Regions from separate parts of the Lysinibacillus parviboronicapiens genome, predicted to be linked through region 3. Evidence: a T-box and tRNA genes for the amino acid it is inferred to sense, from the RefSeq annotation. Region 3 holds a T-box; the other regions hold tRNA genes.

Region 1 (5,758 bases), 960 kb from region 3:
TATGACTAAGGTTTCCTGAGGAAGGCTCGTCCGCTCAGGGTTAGTCGGGACCTAAGCCGAGGCCGATAGGCGTAGGCGATGGACAACAGGTTGATATTCCTGTACCACCTCCTCACCGTTTGAGAAATGGGGGGACGCAGTAGGATAGGGTAAGCGCGCCGTTGGTTGTGCGCGTCCAAGCAGTAAGGCGTGTGTGTAGGCAAATCCGCACACTGTAACGTTGAGCTGTGATGGCGAGTCCTTTAAGGACGAAGTTCCTGATTTCACACTGCCAAGAAAAGCCTCTATCGAGGTGAGAGGTGCCCGTACCGCAAACCGACACAGGTAGTCGAGGAGAGAATCCTAAGGTGTGCGAGAGAACTCTCGTTAAGGAACTCGGCAAAATGACCCCGTAACTTCGGGAGAAGGGGTGCTCTTGAGCGTGCAAGCGCATGAGAGCCGCAGTGAATAGGCCCAGGCGACTGTTTAGCAAAAACACAGGTCTCTGCAAAACCGTAAGGTGACGTATAGGGGCTGACGCCTGCCCGGTGCTGGAAGGTTAAGAGGAGTGGTTAGCGCAAGCGAAGCTGCGAATTGAAGCCCCAGTAAACGGCGGCCGTAACTATAACGGTCCTAAGGTAGCGAAATTCCTTGTCGGGTAAGTTCCGACCCGCACGAAAGGCGTAACGATCTGGGCACTGTCTCAACGAGAGACTCGGTGAAATTATAGTACCTGTGAAGATGCAGGTTACCCGCGACAGGACGGAAAGACCCCGTGGAGCTTTACTGTAGCCTGATATTGAATTTTGGTACAACTTGTACAGGATAGGTAGGAGCCAGAGATCTCGGAGCGCCAGCTTCGAAGGAGGCGTCGGTGGGATACTACCCTGGTTGTATTGAAATTCTAACCCATGCCCCTTAGCGGGGCAGGAGACAGTGTCAGGCGGACAGTTTGACTGGGGCGGTCGCCTCCTAAAAGGTAACGGAGGCGCCCAAAGGTTCCCTCAGAATGGTTGGAAATCATTCGTAGAGTGTAAAGGCACAAGGGAGCTTGACTGCGAGACCTACAAGTCGAGCAGGGTCGAAAGACGGGCTTAGTGATCCGGTGGTTCCGCATGGAAGGGCCATCGCTCAACGGATAAAAGCTACCCCGGGGATAACAGGCTTATCTCCCCCAAGAGTCCACATCGACGGGGAGGTTTGGCACCTCGATGTCGGCTCATCGCATCCTGGGGCTGTAGTCGGTCCCAAGGGTTGGGCTGTTCGCCCATTAAAGCGGTACGCGAGCTGGGTTCAGAACGTCGTGAGACAGTTCGGTCCCTATCCGTCGTGGGCGTAGGAAATTTGAGAGGAGCTGTCCTTAGTACGAGAGGACCGGGATGGACACACCGCTGGTGTACCAGTTGTCTTGCCAAAGGCATCGCTGGGTAGCTATGTGTGGACGGGATAAGTGCTGAAAGCATCTAAGCATGAAGCCCCCCTCAAGATGAGATTTCCCATTACGCAAGTAAGTAAGATCCCTCAAAGACGATGAGGTAGATAGGTTCGAGGTGGAAGTGTGGTGACACATGGAGCTGACGAATACTAATCGATCGAGGACTTAACCAAAATGTTTGAAACATTCAATGTACCGTTTATCCAGTTTTGAAAGAACAACATCTTTCTACATAGGGTTTCAAGATACAAGTAGTTCGAGAAAGCGATGGAAGCTGACAAAGAAATACGGCGTATATTGGAAGCCGACAATAGTCTAGTGATGATGGCAAAGAGGTCACACCCGTTCCCATACCGAACACGGAAGTTAAGCTCTTTAGCGCCGATGGTAGTTGGGGGCTTCCCCCTGTGAGAGTAGGACATCGCTAGGCATAATACCCAGGAGGATTAGCTCAGCTGGGAGAGCATCTGCCTTACAAGCAGAGGGTCGGCGGTTCGAGCCCGTCATCCTCCACCATATGCCGGTTTAGCTCAGCAGGTAGAGCAACTGACTTGTAATCAGTAGGTCGTGGGTTCGATTCCTATAGCCGGCACCATAGTTTTGAGCCATTAGCTCAGTTGGTAGAGCATCTGACTTTTAATCAGAGGGTCGAAGGTTCGAGTCCTTCATGGCTCACCATTTAAATTGCCAACAAAATATGCGGGTGTGGCGGAATTGGCAGACGCACTAGACTTAGGATCTAGCGCCGCAAGGCGTGGGGGTTCGACTCCCTTCACCCGCACCATTTTTTAGAATTTCATAATTGCCAGGATAAATAAATCTTATGCACATGCGGAAGTAGTTCAGTGGTAGAACACCACCTTGCCAAGGTGGGGGTCGCGAGTTCGAACCTCGTCTTCCGCTCCAACATGTGCCGGGGTGGCGGAACTGGCAGACGCACAGGACTTAAAATCCTGCGGTAGGTGACTACCGTGCCGGTTCGATTCCGGCCCTCGGCACCATTTTTATTCTAGTAAATAGCGCCCGTAGCTCAATTGGATAGAGCGTCTGACTACGGATCAGAAGGTTGTGGGTTCGACTCCTGCCGGGCGCGCCATATATATTTCGGAATGTAGCTCAGCTTGGTAGAGCACTTGGTTTGGGACCAAGGGGTCGTAGGTTCGAATCCTGTCATTCCGACCATTATTTTGGGGCCTTAGCTCAGCTGGGAGAGCGCCTGCCTTGCACGCAGGAGGTCAGCGGTTCGATCCCGCTAGGCTCCACCATAAAATTATAACCAGTTATAAAGATCCTGGCGGCGTAGCTCAGCTGGCTAGAGCATTCGGTTCATACCCGAAAGGTCGTGGGTTCGACTCCCTCTGCCGCCATCTTAAAGGACCTTTAGCTCAGTTGGTTAGAGCAGACGGCTCATAACCGTCCGGTCGCAGGTTCGAGTCCTGCAAGGTCCACCATTTATATATTGTTACGGAGGTATACCCAAGTCTGGCTGAAGGGATCGGTCTTGAAAACCGACAGGCGGGTAACACCGCGCGGGGGTTCGAATCCCTCTACCTCCTCCAGTTTTAAATTTTATAAATGGTGTTCTAAAAAACTCGGTATAATTAACATTCATATTGTCGCGGGGTGGAGCAGTGGTAGCTCGTCGGGCTCATAACCCGAAGGTCGTTGGTTCAAATCCGGCCCCCGCAACCAAATGGTCCCGTGGTGTAGCGGTTAACATGCCTGCCTGTCACGCAGGAGATCGCCGGTTCGATCCCGGTCGGGACCGCCATTTTTATAATAAGAGGTTCATGTAAGCAAAAAGATCGAAGAAGCAAACGAGTGCATGAAGGAGCGTACTTACAGTACGTGACTGAATAAACGAGAGTGGCTGATAAAGATATTTGCAGCTTAGCATGGAACGTATGGGTCAGTAGCTCAGTTGGTAGAGCATTAGATTGAAGCTCTAAGTGTCGGCGGTTCGATTCCGTCCTGACCCACCATACATGCGGGTGTAGTTTAATGGTAAAACCTCAGCCTTCCAAGCTGATGTCGTGAGTTCGATTCTCATCACCCGCTCCAAATGGGCCTATAGCTCAGCTGGTTAGAGCGCACGCCTGATAAGCGTGAGGTCGATGGTTCGAGTCCATTTAGGCCCACCATTATTCCGAAGTAGCTCAGTTGGTAGTAGCACCTGACTGTTAATCAGGTTGTCGCAGGTTCGAGTCCTGCCTTCGGAGCCATTTTTTTATTTACGGGGAAGTACTCAAGAGGCTGAAGAGGCGCCCCTGCTAAGGGTGTAGGTCGGGTAACCGGCGCGAGGGTTCAAATCCCTCCTTCTCCGCCATTGGCCCCTTGGTCAAGCGGTTAAGACACCGCCCTTTCACGGCGGTAACACGGGTTCGAATCCCGTAGGGGTCATACTAAAGCACAGTAGATGTAAAACATCTACTGTGCTTTTTTTATGAAGAAAAATATAAAAGAAGCTTCAAAGAATTATAGTATTGGAAAAAGTAGGAGAAGCTTGTCGAGGTAAAGTAACTGCAACTGGGCTCTATGCCGAAGTGCAAGTATTATTTATTGGTGGAAGTCAAGTGTTCCAAAATTACTTACAAAATATATTTATTAGATTCCAAACAGTGTTGTCCTTTTAGAAATAAAAAATCGTCTAACTAAAGATAGTAGACGATTTTTTTATTATCCTCGTGCTAGCATTCTTTCGAGTGAACTACGGGCTTCTTTTGCAATATGGGGGTCCACTTGAATGCGATTATGTGGCTTTCCCTGTTCAATACTTTCAAGTGACCACAGCAGATGTGGGAGATCAATTCGATTCATTGTAAGACAAGGACAAAAATTCTTATTCAACGAGATAATCTGTTTATCTGAATGGTGTAACATCATACGATTAACTAGATTCATTTCTGTGCCGATTGCCCATGCAGAACCGCTAGGGGCATTATTAATAGTATCAATAATGTATTTCGTTGAGCCTGCATCATCCGCTGCCGCAACAACTTCACGGCTACATTCCGGATGCACGATAATGCGCATATTTGGATGTGCCTGACGAACCATTTCTGTATGTTGCACGGTAAAGCCTTCGTGGACGGAACAATGTCCTTTCCATAAAATTACTTGAATGTTTTCTGACGACTGTTCTGTCTCAAGGGTATTGGTATGTGGATTCCAAACAGCCATATTTTCAAGAGGTACGCCCAAATCATAAGCGGTATTTCTACCTAAATGCTGATCGGGTAGAAATAAAATACGTTGCTTTTGACTAAATGCCCATTTTACCATTTCCTTTGCGTTGGAGGATGTTACACATGCGCCTCCATAATGTCCTGTAAATGCTTTTATTGCCGCAGTCGAATTGACATATGTTAACGGTATAATCGTATCACCGAAAAGTTGCTGTAAGATGGACCATGCTTGTTCTGTTTGATAAATGTCTGCCATGTCTGCCATTGAGCAGCCTGCTCGCATATCTGGCAAGTAGACATGCTGTTTCTCAGTGGTTAACATATCGGCTGTTTCAGCCATAAAATGTACCCCACAGAAAACGATATGCTTGGCTTCCTTATTTGCAGCAGATAATTGCGCGAGCTGTAAAGAATCTCCTGTAGCATCAGCAAATTGAATCACTTCGTCTTTTTGATAATGATGGCCAGGAATAAAAAGCTGACGACCCAGTTTCTTTTTAATAGCTAGAATGCGAGATTCCATGTCAGTTCTTGATAGTGTTCGATAATGCTCTGGGAGTAGGGTAGCTTGTTGTAATAAACTAGTTATTGACAAGTGGATGATCTCCTTTCATTTGTACAAGTGCGCTAATATCAAACGCTTTTACCGAATGAGTTAGTGCGCCAAGTGAGATCCATTGGATACCAGATTCTGCATAGGCATGTAGATTATCTAGCGTAATCCCACCGGATGCCTCCGTAGCGATATGCGCAGGAACGGCTGGGAGCCATGCCTGTATTTCTTCTGGCGTTCGATTATCAAACATAATAATATCAGCACCTGATGCAATGGCTTCTTTCAATTGATCTTTTGTTTCAATTTCTACTTCAATTTTTACCGTATGACCAACTTTGCTACGAGCAGCTTGCACAGCTTTTGAAATGCTCCCTGCAAAAGCAATATGGTTATCCTTTAGCATAATTGCATCGTATAATCCACTGCGATGATTAAAGGCTCCACCTACCCGTACTGCATATTTATCGAGCATACGTAATCCAGGTATCGTTTTACGGGTATCGCAAATTTTTGCTCCTGTCCCTGCTGTTTCACGAACAGCTAAGTTGGTAGCTGTAGCGATGGCAGACATACGCTGAATGAGATTCAAAATGACACGCTCAC
Region 2 (8,173 bases), 970 kb from region 3:
TATAATAAAGCGCCGTTTATCGCCCATGAATGGATCGAGAAAACGAAAATCAGGGCTTTCTGTTATGATTTATACATAAAAAAATGCAGTAGATAAGATTTATATCTACTGCATTTTTAGTATGGCCAACGCCAGGTCATTGACTTTAGAGAAAACAAATATTTTCACTCAGAAAGCCTTGTGAATCCCTATTATTTATCTTTGTACTGTAATTGTTTGTAAAGTGAAATCTAACTTATTGCCATTAGAATCCATAATAGCATTACTTGGTGAAGCTTGTATCGTAACACTTCTACCGTTTTCAAATAAATACCCACTCTGAGATATTGTAATCAGCACTCTATCATTGCCTTGTGCATAGGTACTTGCTGCTAGCGAAGAACCATTCACATTAATATTAAAGTCCATATTATTAACGTTTATTACTGGCTCACTGAACACAACCTCCAATGTTTGTGAATTGCTAACATTAACAGTCACAACCTTTGGTGCAATATTTTCTTTAAGATTAACTGTTGTTCGCACCTCATCGAATGCTTCCATAGAGTTTGCTGCTCTTAAGCCTTTAATCGTGAAATTTCGTGTACCATTAAAATAATTCGAATCTTTTTTCACTGTGAGTTTAATACGATTTAAATTGGATGCTTCTACAACTGCACTTTCTACCTGAGCATTATCAATACTATAATTTTGCACGTTTTGAGCAAGTGCCGGATCAACAGGATAATTGAAGTTTAAATAAACAATATTATTATCTTTAATAGAATAATCTGTCGCAGATGTTTGAATTGGGTTGTACTGCGTTAAGGCCAGTTTATTACCATTAACACTTAAATCACCATTACGTGTGAATTTTACATTTTGCACTTCATTAATAGGCACACCGTATAAATTTGTAACATTAAATAAAGTTAGTTTGCCATCGTAAAGAGCTCCCTTTGTATCGTAAGGGCCTAGCAGACCTGCAATTTTAACACGTAATTTTGTAGGTTGATCTTTTACGGTATGAATATCACCTTGAGATCCTCTTGATACCTCATACAAAATGTGATTATTCATATAGCTTCCCGTAAATGAAGCTTTTGCGTAAGATCCTAACTGGACAGGTTTATCCAACGTTAATTGTAAATATTCAACATTATCCTCATAAACAATTTCAGAACTTATTAAAACAGGCGCTTTATCATCTCTTATAAAGTTATACACTGTTGAGAAAGTGGCCGCTTCACCTGATAAGTCGGTAATGACACGACCAGCTGCTGTTCCAATAGTAGTAATTCCTTGAAGTATATTTTTTGGATCAACCGTCACATTGATTAAGCGACCATTTTTAGGATCTTTCTCTATTTTGTTCACGGATAAAGAAGTCTGTCCGCTTTTAATTAAAAGATCATATCCATAAAGTGGTTGAATCTCTTCTGAGAATAGTAACTGGAATGTATTTGGACCAGTTTGTATGACAGAAGATAATGTTGGTGGAATACCATCCTTATCTCCTTTTTTCACTGTTACAGTGGCAGGGTTTGGAGAAATTATATTTCCTGACAAATCTGTAGCCGCTACGAATGTAATCTGCATAGCTGTACCTGGTGTTAAATAACTACCATTCACTGTTGCAGCTGATAAATCAAAGGTTGCTTCAGTTGAGTTTTGTTCAATACTGCCCGTTACATTCATTACTCTTGTTCCATTTGGTAATGTAAATTGAATGCGTTCATTTTGGAATGCTGCCATCGGCTCGGAAAACTGGACTTTTACGATTGACGAGTTGTTTCCTTGCGTTGTTCCCAGAATAGTAGGTGGTTGTGTATCCCCAGCAACGACAAAATTTGCATCAGCTTTTGTAAGCAGTAAGCCTTTTTCAGACTTGATGTTATTTAACACATAACGATGTGTACCTTTTAATGGCTCATTTACTGTAAAGATGACTGATTTTCTATCAGTACTAATTTCTGTTTTCACAATTGATAGTGCTCTTAAAGTATCCACATTAGAGAAAGCCACAATATTATCCTGTAATTTTCCATCTGCTTTTACTACAGAGAGCGGGTCAATTGCTAGGTTGAAAACAACTTTGATTTGAGAGGCGTTGATGCCCTCAATCGATTGCACCTTTAGCTCATTGACTTCATATGTAACAACAGCTGAATAAGATTTATCGTTAATTTTAAAATCTACCTTTGTCTCCACATTTTCAGTAAGTGGCGTTGCTAATGTTACCTTATGGCTTGTCCCATCTGTTAATGTAACTTGTAGTGTATTGGCATCTACAACTTTAACCGTTTGGATGAGTAAAGCATGTTCTTTTATCATATCATCGATATTTGTCATAGTACGATGTAAAAAAGACGCAAATTGGCCACGTGTTAATGTGTTCGCTGGATTAAATGCCTTGACGTTTGTAATCTTTGCATACTCTAGTGCAATAACTGCCTCACGATTTTCTATTGAGGTATTTTTTAAATCTGTAATAGAAGATTTATAGTTTTCTTCTTTATACTTCGCAATTAAATCGATATCATAAACTGTTTCAATAGCACTTACTAAATAAGAAGCCATTTGTTCACGTGTAATATTTTCGGAAGGCGATAACTTGTTATTAGTACCTTTGGAAATACCAGTATCGTATATAAGTGCTGCATATTGTAGTAACTCTTTATCTTTTGTAGATGCAGGCTGCAAGTCTGTAAAACGTACTTTTTTATTGTAATCTGCTGGCACTTGATAGTGTTCTGATACAAGCCATTTCCCTAAAAATTTAGTGACATTACCACGTGTAAGAGTAGCGTTGGGTCTAAATGTACCGTCAGTATATCCACCTACAATTTTTGCATCTGCTAGTGCTAAAATTCCCTCTTTATGGTCACTCTTTGCAATATCTGTAAAGGAGGCTGCACTTGCAGTAGGAACAACAGCTGTCGCAATTAAGGCAGCAGATGCTGTACTCACAATCCATTTACTTTGCTTTTTTTTCACATTAATAACCTCCTATTAATTCTATTCATCTCTATTATAAAAGAAAGATGGATTTATTCCAAAGGATATACCAATATTATCGAGTTTTACCATGGAATATTTGTCTAATTATATAGTAAACAATTAGCAAATAGAAATATTTTGAGATGGATTGACAAAGAAGATGATCATAAGAATCAACTTTTGATTAAACAATTGTTAAAAGCTTTCTTATTAACGATAATATTTAGTACAACTACACCTAACATTCACAATAAACAAATCTCATAACGACTCTTGCTAATAGATAATAGTCGGTGGAAAAGTTAAGGAGAAAAATTGAAACGCTTTACCGAATTTACCACTCAATATGACAATGACTTGGATTGGGAACAACAAACGAGGCGTTTATAGAGCAACTATTGTATTAGATTTAAAAAGCATCATAAAAAAAAAGCAGTAGATGTATTTTACATCTACTGCTTTTTGGTATGACCCCTACGGGATTCGAACCCGTGTTACCGCCGTGAAAGGGCGGTGTCTTAACCGCTTGACCAAGGGGCCAATGGCGGAGAAGGAGGGATTTGAACCCTCGCGCCGGTTACCCGACCTACACCCTTAGCAGGGGCGCCTCTTCAGCCTCTTGAGTACTTCCCCGTAAATAAAAAAATGGCTCCGAAGGCAGGACTCGAACCTGCGACAACCTGATTAACAGTCAGGTGCTACTACCAACTGAGCTACTTCGGAATAATGGTGGGCCTAAATGGACTCGAACCATCGACCTCACGCTTATCAGGCGTGCGCTCTAACCAGCTGAGCTATAGGCCCATTTGGAGCGGGTGATGAGAATCGAACTCACGACATCAGCTTGGAAGGCTGAGGTTTTACCATTAAACTACACCCGCATGTATGGTGGGTCAGGACGGAATCGAACCGCCGACACTTAGAGCTTCAATCTAATGCTCTACCAACTGAGCTACTGACCCATACGTTCCATGCTAAGCTGCAAATATCTTTATCAGCCACTCTCGTTTATTCAGTCACGTACTGTAAGTACGCTCCTTCATGCACTCGTTTGCTTCTTCGATCTTTTTGCTTACATGAACCTCTTATTATAAAAATGGCGGTCCCGACCGGGATCGAACCGGCGATCTCCTGCGTGACAGGCAGGCATGTTAACCGCTACACCACGGGACCATTTGGTTGCGGGGGCCGGATTTGAACCAACGACCTTCGGGTTATGAGCCCGACGAGCTACCACTGCTCCACCCCGCGACAATATGAATGTTAATTATACCGAGTTTTTTAGAACACCATTTATAAAATTTAAAACTGGAGGAGGTAGAGGGATTCGAACCCCCGCGCGGTGTTACCCGCCTGTCGGTTTTCAAGACCGATCCCTTCAGCCAGACTTGGGTATACCTCCGTAACAATATATAAATGGTGGACCTTGCAGGACTCGAACCTGCGACCGGACGGTTATGAGCCGTCTGCTCTAACCAACTGAGCTAAAGGTCCTTTAAGATGGCGGCAGAGGGAGTCGAACCCACGACCTTTCGGGTATGAACCGAATGCTCTAGCCAGCTGAGCTACGCCGCCAGGATCTTTATAACTGGTTATAATTTTATGGTGGAGCCTAGCGGGATCGAACCGCTGACCTCCTGCGTGCAAGGCAGGCGCTCTCCCAGCTGAGCTAAGGCCCCAAAATAATGGTCGGAATGACAGGATTCGAACCTACGACCCCTTGGTCCCAAACCAAGTGCTCTACCAAGCTGAGCTACATTCCGAAATATATATGGCGCGCCCGGCAGGAGTCGAACCCACAACCTTCTGATCCGTAGTCAGACGCTCTATCCAATTGAGCTACGGGCGCTATTTACTAGAATAAAAATGGTGCCGAGGGCCGGAATCGAACCGGCACGGTAGTCACCTACCGCAGGATTTTAAGTCCTGTGCGTCTGCCAGTTCCGCCACCCCGGCACATGTTGGAGCGGAAGACGAGGTTCGAACTCGCGACCCCCACCTTGGCAAGGTGGTGTTCTACCACTGAACTACTTCCGCATGTGCATAAGATTTATTTATCCTGGCAATTATGAAATTCTAAAAAATGGTGCGGGTGAAGGGAGTCGAACCCCCACGCCTTGCGGCGCTAGATCCTAAGTCTAGTGCGTCTGCCAATTCCGCCACACCCGCATATTTTGTTGGCAATTTAAATGGTGAGCCATGAAGGACTCGAACCTTCGACCCTCTGATTAAAAGTCAGATGCTCTACCAACTGAGCTAATGGCTCAAAACTATGGTGCCGGCTATAGGAATCGAACCCACGACCTACTGATTACAAGTCAGTTGCTCTACCTGCTGAGCTAAACCGGCATATGGTGGAGGATGACGGGCTCGAACCGCCGACCCTCTGCTTGTAAGGCAGATGCTCTCCCAGCTGAGCTAATCCTCCTGGGTATTATGCCTAGCGATGTCCTACTCTCACAGGGGGAAGCCCCCAACTACCATCGGCGCTAAAGAGCTTAACTTCCGTGTTCGGTATGGGAACGGGTGTGACCTCTTTGCCATCATCACTAGACTCTACTTCATCTTTAACATACTATGTATTACTTATATCTTAAAGTTCTTTGTGTTTTGAAGTTGTTTACCTGTCCTTCAAGACAAGAATTATTGTATAACGTTTTCTTACATTGTGCAACACTTTTTTATAAAAAAAAGAAATTATTACTTTTTAAAGATATTTTTGTCATGTAAGAGAATTTATCACTCTGCTAATCATTATAACAATTGTTTTTTCAAAAGAAAACATTTTTATTTACATCAAAAAAATGTTTTGTAGTTGCTATGTTAAATATTTACTCTATTAGTAATCAATAATGCCTCGACATTATTACGTCCGGAATCGGCTTTGTGCTTGCACAAAGAACTCCTTTTCGATTTCCGTGACATCCGCCGGAGGCTTTAACTTATTTTAGCGGATGTTTGTACACCCTGAAAAGCAACTTAAATCCGCATTCATCTCACCACCTATAGAGGTGGGAGACTTCTGCTGAAAGAAGTTAAATACAGTAGAACTCAGGCCTTAACGATACGTCTTGTTAGAATGCCTGAGTATTTTAATATTTTTTGTAGGTACTACATTGCTCATACATTTTAATTTTTTATCCTATACGTTATTTAGCATTATTATTCTAAATATTAGTAAGGGCTGCTAATAATTGGTCAATTTCTTTAAATGTAGTTTTTGGACCAAAGGATATTCTGAAAAATTGGCGAGCTTCTTCCATAGTATAGCCCATCGATAAAATTGCTTTCGTGCCAGACTCGCTATGAATATCACATGCACTACCTGTAGATATGCATATACCCGCTTCATTTAATCTTAATAAAACATATTGTCCTTCTACTTTATCCATCACAATACCACATATATTTGGTAGTTGCTCCCCACATTCGATCATACGACATGTAGTTGGTAAATTTTCTTGTAAATAAAGACGTAATGCCTCATAATCTTGTAGCTTGTAATGAAAATCTTCTATTGCAGTTGCAAATGCTACGATAGCTGGCGTATCCAGTGTTCCCCCTCTTAAGCCGCGCTCATGAGTCACACCTGGTGTTAATGCAGGTACACAAATTTTGGGATTAATATAAACAGCCCCACAGCCTTTTGGTCCAGCAATTTTATGTGCTGAAACTGTCATAGCATCCACCTGTTGTGCAAAAGTAACTTTACAAAATGATTGTACGCAATCTACATGAAAATATATATCAGATTCCTTAGCCAAAGCTGCAATTTCATCTATAGGTTGAATTGCCCCTAATTCTGAATTAACATGTTGGATAGTTATAAGCGCTGTATCATCTCTTAACACTTCGCGTAATTGCTCTACATGAATACTACCACTTCGTTGTAAGGGTAATTTTGTCACAACAAATCCCATTTTCTCAAGTGTATTTAATGCCGCATGAACTGAAGTATGTTCTGCTTGTGAAGAAATAATATGTTTTCCTTTCTTTGAAGCCAAAGCAAGTGATACAATCGCCAGCAAATTCCCCTCAGTTCCACTCCCTGTAAAAATTATGCCATCACTTTTAACGTTTAGGGCAGTGGCTACTATTGCTCTTGCCTTTTCAACAAAATAATGTGCTTGTCCTCCTAAGTCATGTAAACTCGCACTGTTTCCATAATAACGTTCCGCTACTTCACAATAAGCCTTGAGCGCTGAGGCAGACATTGGTGATGTTGCTGCGTAATCCATATAAATCATCGTATTCTCATCCTCTCAATTTACTTAGGGTCTTGTTTTCTTTTATATTTTATGTAAAGATATGTGTCAAGACAACTGTAAAGAAGGTATAGCTATGGATGTAAAGATAGATGTACTCATTATTGGCAGCGGTATTGCAGCACTTCAAGCCGCTAGACTACTCGGACAGCAGTTACAAGTACAGATTGTTACGAAATCTTCTGTTGATATGAGCAGTTCTTATCGTGCACAAGGTGGTATTGCGGCCGTCACTAAACCAGAAGATAATACGGCTTATCATATTGCAGATACCTTGACTGCTGGCGAAGACCATCATGAAAAGAACCATGTTGAAGCGCTTATTAATGATGGTACAAAAATTATACAGCAGTTCCTAATGGATGACCTGCCCATCGATCGAGAGGCATCTGGTGAACCAGCTCTCGGGTTAGAAGGCGCACATAGTCATCATCGCATTTTACATGCTGGTGGGGATCGTACAGGGCAAGTATTTATTGATTACTTGCTCAAACAACTTCCTTCGAACGTCGTTATTAATTGTTATGAAATGGCTTATGAACTTCTACTAAATACGGACGGTGCTTGTATCGGCGTACTTACACAAGGAACACATGGTACAAAGCGATATTTTGCTCATCACGTAATTATTGCTTCAGGCGGCGCTGGGGCCCTTTATCCAAGTAGCACTAATTATGCGATTAACACCGGTGACGGTATTGCACTTGCATTCCGTGCGGGCGCAGCAATCAGTGATATGGAGTTTATGCAATTTCATCCAAGCCTACTATGGTGCAATGGCGAAGCAAAAGGACTTGTCTCAGAAGCAGTTCGAGGAGCTGGTGGGATTTTTGTCGATGCACAGCGCCGACCAATCATGAAAGGTGTACATCCACAACTTGATTTAGCACCGCGTCATATTACAGCCTATACTTTGTTTAAAAAACGAG
Region 3 (8,173 bases):
GGCACATTCGTATATGTACATTACAGTTAATGGTGAGGAACGTGGTTTATATTTAGGTGTAGAAGCAGTGGATGAAACTTTTCTCGCAAATAACTACGGTTCAAATAGTGGTTTCCTCTTCAAGCCAGACGGTGTAGGCAGTGATTTGCAATATATTAGTGACAATATCTCAGATTATAAGGGAATAAACTTAAAAACAAATGAGGGAAATATTGACAAGTCAAAATTAGTTGAAATGCTAGATGCTATTAATAATGACGGTGAAATTGAGAAATATATCGATGTCGATGAAATGCTTCGATATTTTGCTGTCAACACTGCTATTGTAAATTTAGATAGCTATCAAGGGAGATTGAAGCACAATTACTATTTGTATGAGGATAAGGGTGTATTCTCAATTATTCCATGGGATTATAATATGTCATTTGGAGGTCTTGGTGGAGATATAAAAACGGCTGGTGGGGTAAAAATCTCAAACGAATCAATTGATAGTAGTGAAACATTTGAAATGCAGAATATGGATCCAGCTAATTCTATTGTCAACAAGGATACTATTCAACAAAAACAACAATTTCCAGCTAGCGATACACCACCGCCGATAAATGATCAAGACGGTTGGAATATTGGTCAAGATAATCTTAATCAAGATGATGGCACGCCACAGGATGGTTCACAACAAAATGGAGGTCTTCCACAAGGTACTATGAACATGGATATGTCATCCAACTTAATGTCGGATAGTGCTATTAACTTTAGCATAAAGGATCCAGTGTTTGGTGTGACGTTAGAAGAGCGTCCTTTATTAAACGTGCTTCTTTCAAATGACGAATATCGTAAGGTCTATGAAAACTATTTGGAAGAACTAGCGAAAAAGTATTTAACAGAGGAATATTTCCAGAATATAACGAATGGATTATCTGCTTTGCTGACAACGTATGTAGAAGCGGATCCAACTAAGTTTTCAACAACAGCACAATTTCTAGAGGGTGTACAAGGAGAGAATAGCCTACCTGAATTTGCTAAACAACGGTCAGCGTCTATTTTAAAGCAACTCTCAGGTGAATTAGTCATAGAAGCGAACCCAGGCAACGATATGCAGGGGGGAGAACCATTTCCGGAGGATTTTGCGTTTAAATTTGACTCTCAATTACCAGAAGACTTTGATCCATCACAAATGCCCCAAGGACCCCCGCAAATGAATGTGGAGGGTAATCAAGATGGAGACATTCATAAGCAAGGGCAAGTAGGTGGCAAGATAGGTCCCAACAAAGGTAATGAACAAGTGGTACAACCATCAGGGATTGATAAGAATACAACCATTATGTCAGGTGTTTTATGTATTGTATTACTTCTAGCACTTACATTTGTTTTCCGTTTCAATCGAAGAGGCATATAAAAAATAAACCATATCCGAAACTTTAGGGTATGGTTTTTAGCGCTTCACATGCTAAAATAAAGCATTCATTTTTCGAGGGAGTCCTACAAAGTTATGAATGATCAACAATTTGATAAATATTTGCATATTAATACGGTAGGCGATCAATATGGTTTTCCAAAACTTGCCCATTACCATCGCTATGAACCTACCCCATATACAGGACTTGACCAACTATTTCAGCAGTATGAGTTACCTAAAAATCCGGTATTTGTCGATATAGGATGTGGAAAAGGGCGTGTCCCAATTTATATAAACGATAAGTTCCATATTCCAACGGTAGGTATCGAAATGGACGCAGGTTTCTATGCAGAGGCGGAGCACAATAAGGAAAGCTACCGCAAAAGAAAGGGTTCACGAGCTTCAATTTCCTTTGTTCATTCAATTGCAGAGGCATACCCTATTAAACCAAAAGACAATGTGTTTTTCTTTTTTAACCCGTTTTCCATCAATATTTTTCGGACAGTCATTCACAATATATGGGAATCATATGAGCGGAATAGGCGTGAAGTTCATATTATTTTATATTATCCACCGTATGATTACTTACAATTTTTACATCAGGGTACCCCTTTTGAATTACTCCACGAGGTCTATCTAGAAAATGAAACAAATGTCAATGAACGACTTTGCGTTTTTGCCTTAAAAAAAGCTTAGCATGTGACTACAATCCCATCCCTAAGCTTTTGGAGTGTGTGTTCATAGAGCACAATTTCACTAATTTTTATCCCTCCAGCTACAAGCTTAGCTAGAGGGATTTTTTATATAAGAAGTAAGGGTGCCAATGTATTTAGTATGCGCGAGCAAACCAAACTGTGTGTTTTGCCTCGTTCCCGCAATAAATACAATTCGATTTTTTTATTGGTGGATTAAATGGAATATTTCGCGATGTAAATTTTGTTTCATCTTTTACTTTTTGCTCACAAATATTGCTGCCACACCATCCAGCCAAAATCCACCCAGGAATATTTTTATTGGCTTTGCTCTGTGTAATATGATCTTGTAACTGTTGTAGCGAATCAATTGTTACATGTGAGTTGGCATCTCGAAATTGTCGAGCTTTTTCAAGTAGACGCTTTTGCATTACATTTAATTCTTCCTCAATGACATCCGTGAATCGATCAAGCGCAACTGTTATTTTTTCTTCTTCATCGCGTAGCTTTATTACTACTTGGTTGTTTTGAAAATCACGAGGACCAAATTCTACACGAAGTGATGCCCCTTTTTGTTCCCACTTATTAAACTTGAACCCCGGTGTTAAATCGGAATCATCTAATTTCACACGAATTCCTTTAGCTTTTAATACCTTATATAGGTCATCTAACTTCTCTAGGATCTCAGGATGCTTTTTAAATGGCCCAACTGGAATTAATACGACTTGGGTTGGTGCAATTTTTGGTGGTAAAACCAATCCTCGCGCATCCCCATGTACCATAATAACAGAACCTATTAAGCGAGTAGATGTGCCCCAAGAAGTAGTGTGAACATAGTCATGTTGGTTGTTTTTATTTAAATATTTTATATTAAATGCCTCTGCAAATTTTGTGCCAAGATAATGAGATGTCCCTGCTTGTACAGCTTTTCCATCTTTCATCATCGCTTCAATTGAAAATGTATCGATTGCGCCTGCAAAACGCTCTGATTCGGTTTTTGTGCCATCAAATACAGGAATTGCTAGCAAATTTTCTACTACTTTCTTATAAATATCTAGCATTTGTAATGTTTCATGCCGTGCTTCTTCTTCATCAGCATGAGCTGTATGGCCTTCTTGCCATAAAAATTCTGAAGTGCGTATAAAAGGTAAGGTTTTCTTTTCCCAGCGGAAAACGTTCGCCCATTGATTCAGTAATAATGGTAAATCGCGATAACTTTTAATCCAATTTGAATACAAATAACCTATCATTGTTTCAGATGTTGGACGCAACGCTAAGCGCTCTTCTAATTGTTCTCCAGCAACTTCAGTAACCCACGGTAATTCAGGTGAAAAACCTTCTATATGATCCTTTTCTTTTTGAAAAAATGATTCAGGAATTAGCATTGGAAAATACGCATTGCGATGTCCGGTTTCTTTAAAATGATAATCCATTTCGGCTTGAATATGCTCCCATATCTCATAGCCGTCAGGTTTAAATGCTATACAACCTCTCACAGGTGTATAGTCCATTAAATCTGCATTTTGAATTGTTTCAATATACCATTTTGTAAACTCATTTTGCTGAATCGTCATAATTGCTCCTCCTTGCTTACTAATAATGTAAATAAAAAAGCACAAAGCTATCCTTCTAACTAAGGACGTCTTTGTGCTTTAACAAACGTGGTACCACCTATTTTTAGTTTTATAAATATATAAAACTCTCTAGCGTTTTATAACGGAAACGAACCGGTTATGTTTTCATAACTTCTCCGTGGTAGGTTTCAGTAAAGAATAATGGCATAGCTCTCAGCAATTACTATACTCTCTGTAACACTTCTTTTACTTACTTGGTCACATCATTGAAATATATTTTTGATAGCTTAACAAATGATACAAAATAATACAAGTATTTCATAGAGCAAGCCCTTATTATTTTCCCGGAAATAAAATACATAAGCCATTTTTAATTATAAATTGACTGTTAATATTTCCTGCACGAGGGGTATTTTAGATTGTTTTTTTAGAGTCTTTTATATGTAGATGAATCAATTTTCAAAAAAAGGGTGGGTTTTTTATGTCACTAACGATTATTTATACGAAATTTAACAAATTTAAATGATCGTTTTGTACTAACTATCGCTATTAATTAATAGATAATTCTTAAAAAACTAATTATACTGAAAAATCACTCTAGACTAAATTTAAAGAATGTTTTACAATGTAAAAGGCTTAAATGAATAATATTTAGTTTCAAAATTAGATAGTTATAAATAATTATTTTTGCTATTGAGGAAATGCATTTAATTGTTTATAATTATCTGAAATATCTAATATTTGAGAATTTTCAGGGGGAATTAATTATGAAAGAGAACAAAAAGCTTAAAAAGTTCGGTTCACTTCTAGTCGCTTCTTCACTTCTTGCTGGCGTACTTGCTGGTTGCGGTGCAGGCGACGATTCGACAAGTTCAGGAGGCGGATCATCATCAGGTGGTGGGTCATCTGACGGTGATACTATTAAAATAGGTGCTAACTTAGAGCTTTCAGGAAACGTAGCATCATATGGATCTTCAATTGGTGTGGGTGCAGAGCTGGCGGTTAAAGAAATTAATGATGCTGGCGGTATTGATGGTAAGAAAATCGAGCTTATTAAAGTAGATAACAAATCAGAGAACTCCGAGGCAACTGCTGCTGCTATTAAATTAGCAACACAAGATAAAGTAGTAGCAATGCTAGCGCCAGCTACTTCTGGTAACACAGTAGCAACAGTACAAATTGCGAATAACAACAAAATTCCAATCGTTACTGGGTCAGGTACGGCACCAAATATCACAGTGAATGATGATGGTAGTGTCAATGAATATGCATTCCGTACATGCTTCATCGACCCGTTCCAAGGGATCGTAGCAGCAAACTTTGCGGCTGGAGAACTTGATGCGAAAAATGTAGCTATTTTTGCAGATAATGCTTCTGACTATGCAAAAGGTTTAGCAAAGTCATTTAAAGAAACGATTACTAAAAATGGCGGTACCGTTGTTAAAGAGGAAGCTTATGTGGCAAAAGATACAGACTTCCGTACACAATTAACGAATATTAAAGCAGCCAACCCTGACTTCATCTTTATCCCTGGATACTATGAAGAGGTTGGATTGATTGTAAAACAAGCACGTGAAATGGGTATTACAGTACCGCTTATGGGGGCTGATGGTTGGGATTCTCCAACTTTAGTAGAGTTAGCTGGGGCAGATGCGCTTAATAATACGTTTATCACCAACCACTATTCTGCAGAAGATCCTGATCAAAAAATCCAAGATTTTGTAACAGCATTTAAAGCAGCTAACAGTGACAAAGCACCAGATGCATTCAATGCACTTGGCTATGACACTATTTACTATATTGCAGATGCTATCAAGCGCGCAGGTTCTACTGATGGCGAAGCAATTAAAAATCAATTAGCGGAAACAAAAGACCTGTCATTAGTAACAGGTACATTCTCAGTTGACGAAAACCATAACCCAATTAAAACAGCAACAGTTCTTGAATTTAAAGACGGTAAACAAGTGTTCAACTCTAAAGTAAATCCTTAACTTTTGGCAAGGGGGGAGGCGGGCAAACTCGCCTTCCCTTTTTATGCTTCATAGACAACTAGACTGATAAAAAAGCATAGATTCTAGCATAAGGAATCGGAAATAACTGTTTACGAGGGACACGAGTTTTTCTGCATTCACTAAATTATGTAGAAATACGTCCCGTTTTTGCATTCCTCAAAAAATTTAAAAGGAGTGAACGCTCATGGAATGGATACAGCAGCTTGTGAATGGTATTTCACTCGGTAGTATATACGCGTTAATAGCGTTAGGGTATACGATGGTATACGGTATTATAAAGCTAATTAACTTTGCCCACGGTGATGTTTTTATGATTGGGGCATTTATTGGCTTCTATGCAATTGCTAAATGGGAGCTTGGTTTTTTCCCAGCTTTATTATTGGCAATGGCAATTTGCGCAATCTTTGGTGTGTTAATTGAACGGATTGCATATAAGCGTTTACGAAATGCAACGCGTATTGCTGCATTAATTACAGCGATTGGTGTATCGCTATTAATCGAATATACGACTATTTTCTTTAGAGGTGCGCAACCGGCGGCATATCCTGAAGTATTTAAAAATAGAACATTTGATATCTTTGGGGTTCAAATTAGCAGTACCTCGATTTTAATATTATCTGTCGCTGTCGTACTGATGATTCTTTTACAATTCATCGTACATAAAACAAAAATCGGCAAGGCAATGCGTGCAGTATCACATGATGCAGATGCAGCTCGTCTGATGGGTATTAATGTGGATAATACAATTTCAGCGACATTCGCAATTGGTTCTGCTTTAGCAGGTGCTGCTGGTGTTATCTTCGGCGTGTACTATACAAAAATTGATCCATTAATGGGTGTTATTCCTGGGGTTAAGGCGTTCATCGCTGCGGTTCTTGGTGGTATCGGTATTATTCCAGGAGCAATGGTAGGTGGCATGTTATTAGGTGTCGTGGAATCCATGGTAAGTGCACTTGGTTACTCTCTATGGCGCGATGCAGCGGCATTCGTTATTTTAATTTTAATCTTAATCTTCAGACCATCGGGTATCTTTGGTAAAAACGCCCGCGAGAAAGTGTAGGTGAGCGGTAATTATGAAGAAGTCTAAAGTTTTCTGGGGCTATGCTGTATTAGCGCTAGTCATCTATGCAATTATACAGGTGCTTATTACAACCGGCACTATTGATATTTACTATCAAAATATGTTAATCACAATGTGTATTAACATCATGCTTGCAGTCAGCTTGCACATTGTAATTGGGGTTACTGGTCAATTTTCTATAGGGCATGCAGGTTTCTTAGCGGTGGGTGCGTATATCTCAGCTATTATTACAACAAAGCTCATGCTGCCATTTCCATTAGCTATTTTCTTAGGGGCGCTTGCAGCAGCAGTAGCTGGTTTAATCGTAGGTATTCCAACGCTACGCTTAAAAGGGGACTATTTAGCAATCGCAACGCTCGGCTTCGCAGAAATTATTCGTATAGTATTTTTAAATACGGATTATGTAGGTGGCGCAGCGGGCATGCAGGTTAAGTACTTATCGACTTGGACTTATGCATTTGTAGGCGTGGTGTTAACAATTTTAGTGATTACAAACTTTACAAAATCGCGTCATGGTCGTGCATGTATTTCAATACGTGAAGATGAGATTGCGGCGGACGCAATGGGTATTAACACAACCTACTATAAAGTTGTAGCATTTGCGATTGGTTCATTCTTCGCAGGTCTTGCAGGGGCCATTTTTGCACATAACTTCTACATTATTCAACCAACAACGTTTGGTTTCTTAAAATCATTTGATATTTTAATTTACGTGGTACTTGGTGGTTTAGGCAGTCTTTCTGGTTCTGTTATTGCGGCGATTTTCTTAACGTTCGTTTCAACATACCTGGCGAACTTCCCAGAAACACGCATGATTATTTACAGTTTGGTTTTAATCATTGTCATGCTATACCGTCCTAAAGGATTAATGGGGACAAAAGAAATTACAGACTTATTCAAGTTTGGTAAAAAAGGAGGTACAAAATAATGACTGGAAACCTTCTTATCAAAGTTGAAAACATGGGCATTCAATTCGGTGGTTTAAAGGCTGTACAGGGCGTTAATATGTACCTGAATCACGGTGAATTGGTCGGCCTTATAGGGCCAAATGGTGCTGGTAAAACGACAAGCTTTAATATGCTGACAGGGGTGTATACGCCTACAGAAGGTACCATAACATTTGATGGAAAAATAATTAACGGACTTGCACCTTACCAAGTTACACAAAAAGGAATTAGCCGGACGTTCCAAAATATCCGTCTATTTAAAGAGTTATCAGTTTTAGATAATGTAAAAGTAGCAAACCATTCGCTTGCGAAACACTCCATGTGGGCATCAATTTTCCGTTTGCCAAGTCACTTTAAAGGGGAAGTGGAGATGGAACAGCAATCCTTTGAGTTCTTAAAGATCTTTGGTTTAGACATTTATAAAGATGAGCTTGCGAAAAACTTACCATATGGCATGCAACGTCGACTAGA

Evidence for each region. The T-box of region 3 lies ahead of proS (proline--tRNA ligase). A T-box ahead of a tRNA ligase gene usually reads a tRNA of that ligase, here a tRNA-Pro.
Region 1: it encodes a tRNA-Pro, which carries the amino acid that the T-box ahead of proS (proline--tRNA ligase) is inferred to sense. The anticodon was not compared.
Region 2: it encodes a tRNA-Pro, which carries the amino acid that the T-box ahead of proS (proline--tRNA ligase) is inferred to sense. The anticodon was not compared.

The regions. Positions count from the first base shown of each region.
Region 1 is NZ_CP073713.1:3,769,150-3,774,907, reverse strand. Features, by position in the region: rRNA gene C9J31_RS18350 (23S ribosomal RNA) at 1-1,587, shown strand, start outside; rRNA gene rrf (5S ribosomal RNA) at 1,729-1,844, shown strand; tRNA gene C9J31_RS18340 (tRNA-Val) at 1,855-1,930, shown strand; tRNA gene C9J31_RS18335 (tRNA-Thr) at 1,934-2,009, shown strand; tRNA gene C9J31_RS18330 (tRNA-Lys) at 2,017-2,092, shown strand; tRNA gene C9J31_RS18325 (tRNA-Leu) at 2,114-2,198, shown strand; tRNA gene C9J31_RS18320 (tRNA-Gly) at 2,246-2,320, shown strand; tRNA gene C9J31_RS18315 (tRNA-Leu) at 2,327-2,415, shown strand; tRNA gene C9J31_RS18310 (tRNA-Arg) at 2,434-2,510, shown strand; tRNA gene C9J31_RS18305 (tRNA-Pro) at 2,520-2,596, shown strand; tRNA gene C9J31_RS18300 (tRNA-Ala) at 2,604-2,679, shown strand; tRNA gene C9J31_RS18295 (tRNA-Met) at 2,708-2,781, shown strand; tRNA gene C9J31_RS18290 (tRNA-Ile) at 2,789-2,865, shown strand; tRNA gene C9J31_RS18285 (tRNA-Ser) at 2,881-2,973, shown strand; tRNA gene C9J31_RS18280 (tRNA-Met) at 3,032-3,106, shown strand; tRNA gene C9J31_RS18275 (tRNA-Asp) at 3,110-3,185, shown strand; tRNA gene C9J31_RS18270 (tRNA-Phe) at 3,321-3,396, shown strand; tRNA gene C9J31_RS18265 (tRNA-Gly) at 3,402-3,475, shown strand; tRNA gene C9J31_RS18260 (tRNA-Ile) at 3,479-3,555, shown strand; tRNA gene C9J31_RS18255 (tRNA-Asn) at 3,560-3,636, shown strand; tRNA gene C9J31_RS18250 (tRNA-Ser) at 3,650-3,740, shown strand; tRNA gene C9J31_RS18245 (tRNA-Glu) at 3,743-3,814, shown strand; gene C9J31_RS18240 (hypothetical protein) at 3,898-4,047, shown strand; gene nadA (quinolinate synthase NadA) at 4,091-5,194, opposite strand; gene nadC (carboxylating nicotinate-nucleotide diphosphorylase) at 5,181-5,758, opposite strand, start outside.
Region 2 is NZ_CP073713.1:3,760,004-3,768,176, forward strand. Features, by position in the region: gene C9J31_RS18110 (S-layer homology domain-containing protein) at 196-2,976, opposite strand; tRNA gene C9J31_RS18115 (tRNA-Glu) at 3,448-3,519, opposite strand; tRNA gene C9J31_RS18120 (tRNA-Ser) at 3,522-3,612, opposite strand; tRNA gene C9J31_RS18125 (tRNA-Asn) at 3,626-3,702, opposite strand; tRNA gene C9J31_RS18130 (tRNA-Ile) at 3,707-3,783, opposite strand; tRNA gene C9J31_RS18135 (tRNA-Gly) at 3,787-3,860, opposite strand; tRNA gene C9J31_RS18140 (tRNA-Phe) at 3,866-3,941, opposite strand; tRNA gene C9J31_RS18145 (tRNA-Asp) at 4,077-4,152, opposite strand; tRNA gene C9J31_RS18150 (tRNA-Met) at 4,156-4,230, opposite strand; tRNA gene C9J31_RS18155 (tRNA-Ser) at 4,289-4,381, opposite strand; tRNA gene C9J31_RS18160 (tRNA-Ile) at 4,397-4,473, opposite strand; tRNA gene C9J31_RS18165 (tRNA-Met) at 4,481-4,554, opposite strand; tRNA gene C9J31_RS18170 (tRNA-Ala) at 4,583-4,658, opposite strand; tRNA gene C9J31_RS18175 (tRNA-Pro) at 4,666-4,742, opposite strand; tRNA gene C9J31_RS18180 (tRNA-Arg) at 4,752-4,828, opposite strand; tRNA gene C9J31_RS18185 (tRNA-Leu) at 4,847-4,935, opposite strand; tRNA gene C9J31_RS18190 (tRNA-Gly) at 4,942-5,016, opposite strand; tRNA gene C9J31_RS18195 (tRNA-Leu) at 5,064-5,148, opposite strand; tRNA gene C9J31_RS18200 (tRNA-Lys) at 5,170-5,245, opposite strand; tRNA gene C9J31_RS18205 (tRNA-Thr) at 5,253-5,328, opposite strand; tRNA gene C9J31_RS18210 (tRNA-Val) at 5,332-5,407, opposite strand; rRNA gene rrf (5S ribosomal RNA) at 5,418-5,533, opposite strand; gene C9J31_RS18220 (cysteine desulfurase family protein) at 6,147-7,226, opposite strand; gene nadB (L-aspartate oxidase) at 7,321-8,173, shown strand, end outside.
Region 3 is NZ_CP073713.1:4,726,602-4,734,774, reverse strand. Features, by position in the region: gene C9J31_RS23885 (CotH kinase family protein) at 1-1,396, shown strand, start outside; gene C9J31_RS23025 (class I SAM-dependent methyltransferase) at 1,490-2,092, shown strand; gene proS (proline--tRNA ligase) at 2,226-3,662, opposite strand; T-box leader at 3,721-3,938, opposite strand; gene C9J31_RS23015 (ABC transporter substrate-binding protein) at 4,430-5,653, shown strand; gene C9J31_RS23010 (branched-chain amino acid ABC transporter permease) at 5,859-6,734, shown strand; gene C9J31_RS23005 (branched-chain amino acid ABC transporter permease) at 6,748-7,683, shown strand; gene C9J31_RS23000 (ABC transporter ATP-binding protein) at 7,683-8,173, shown strand, end outside.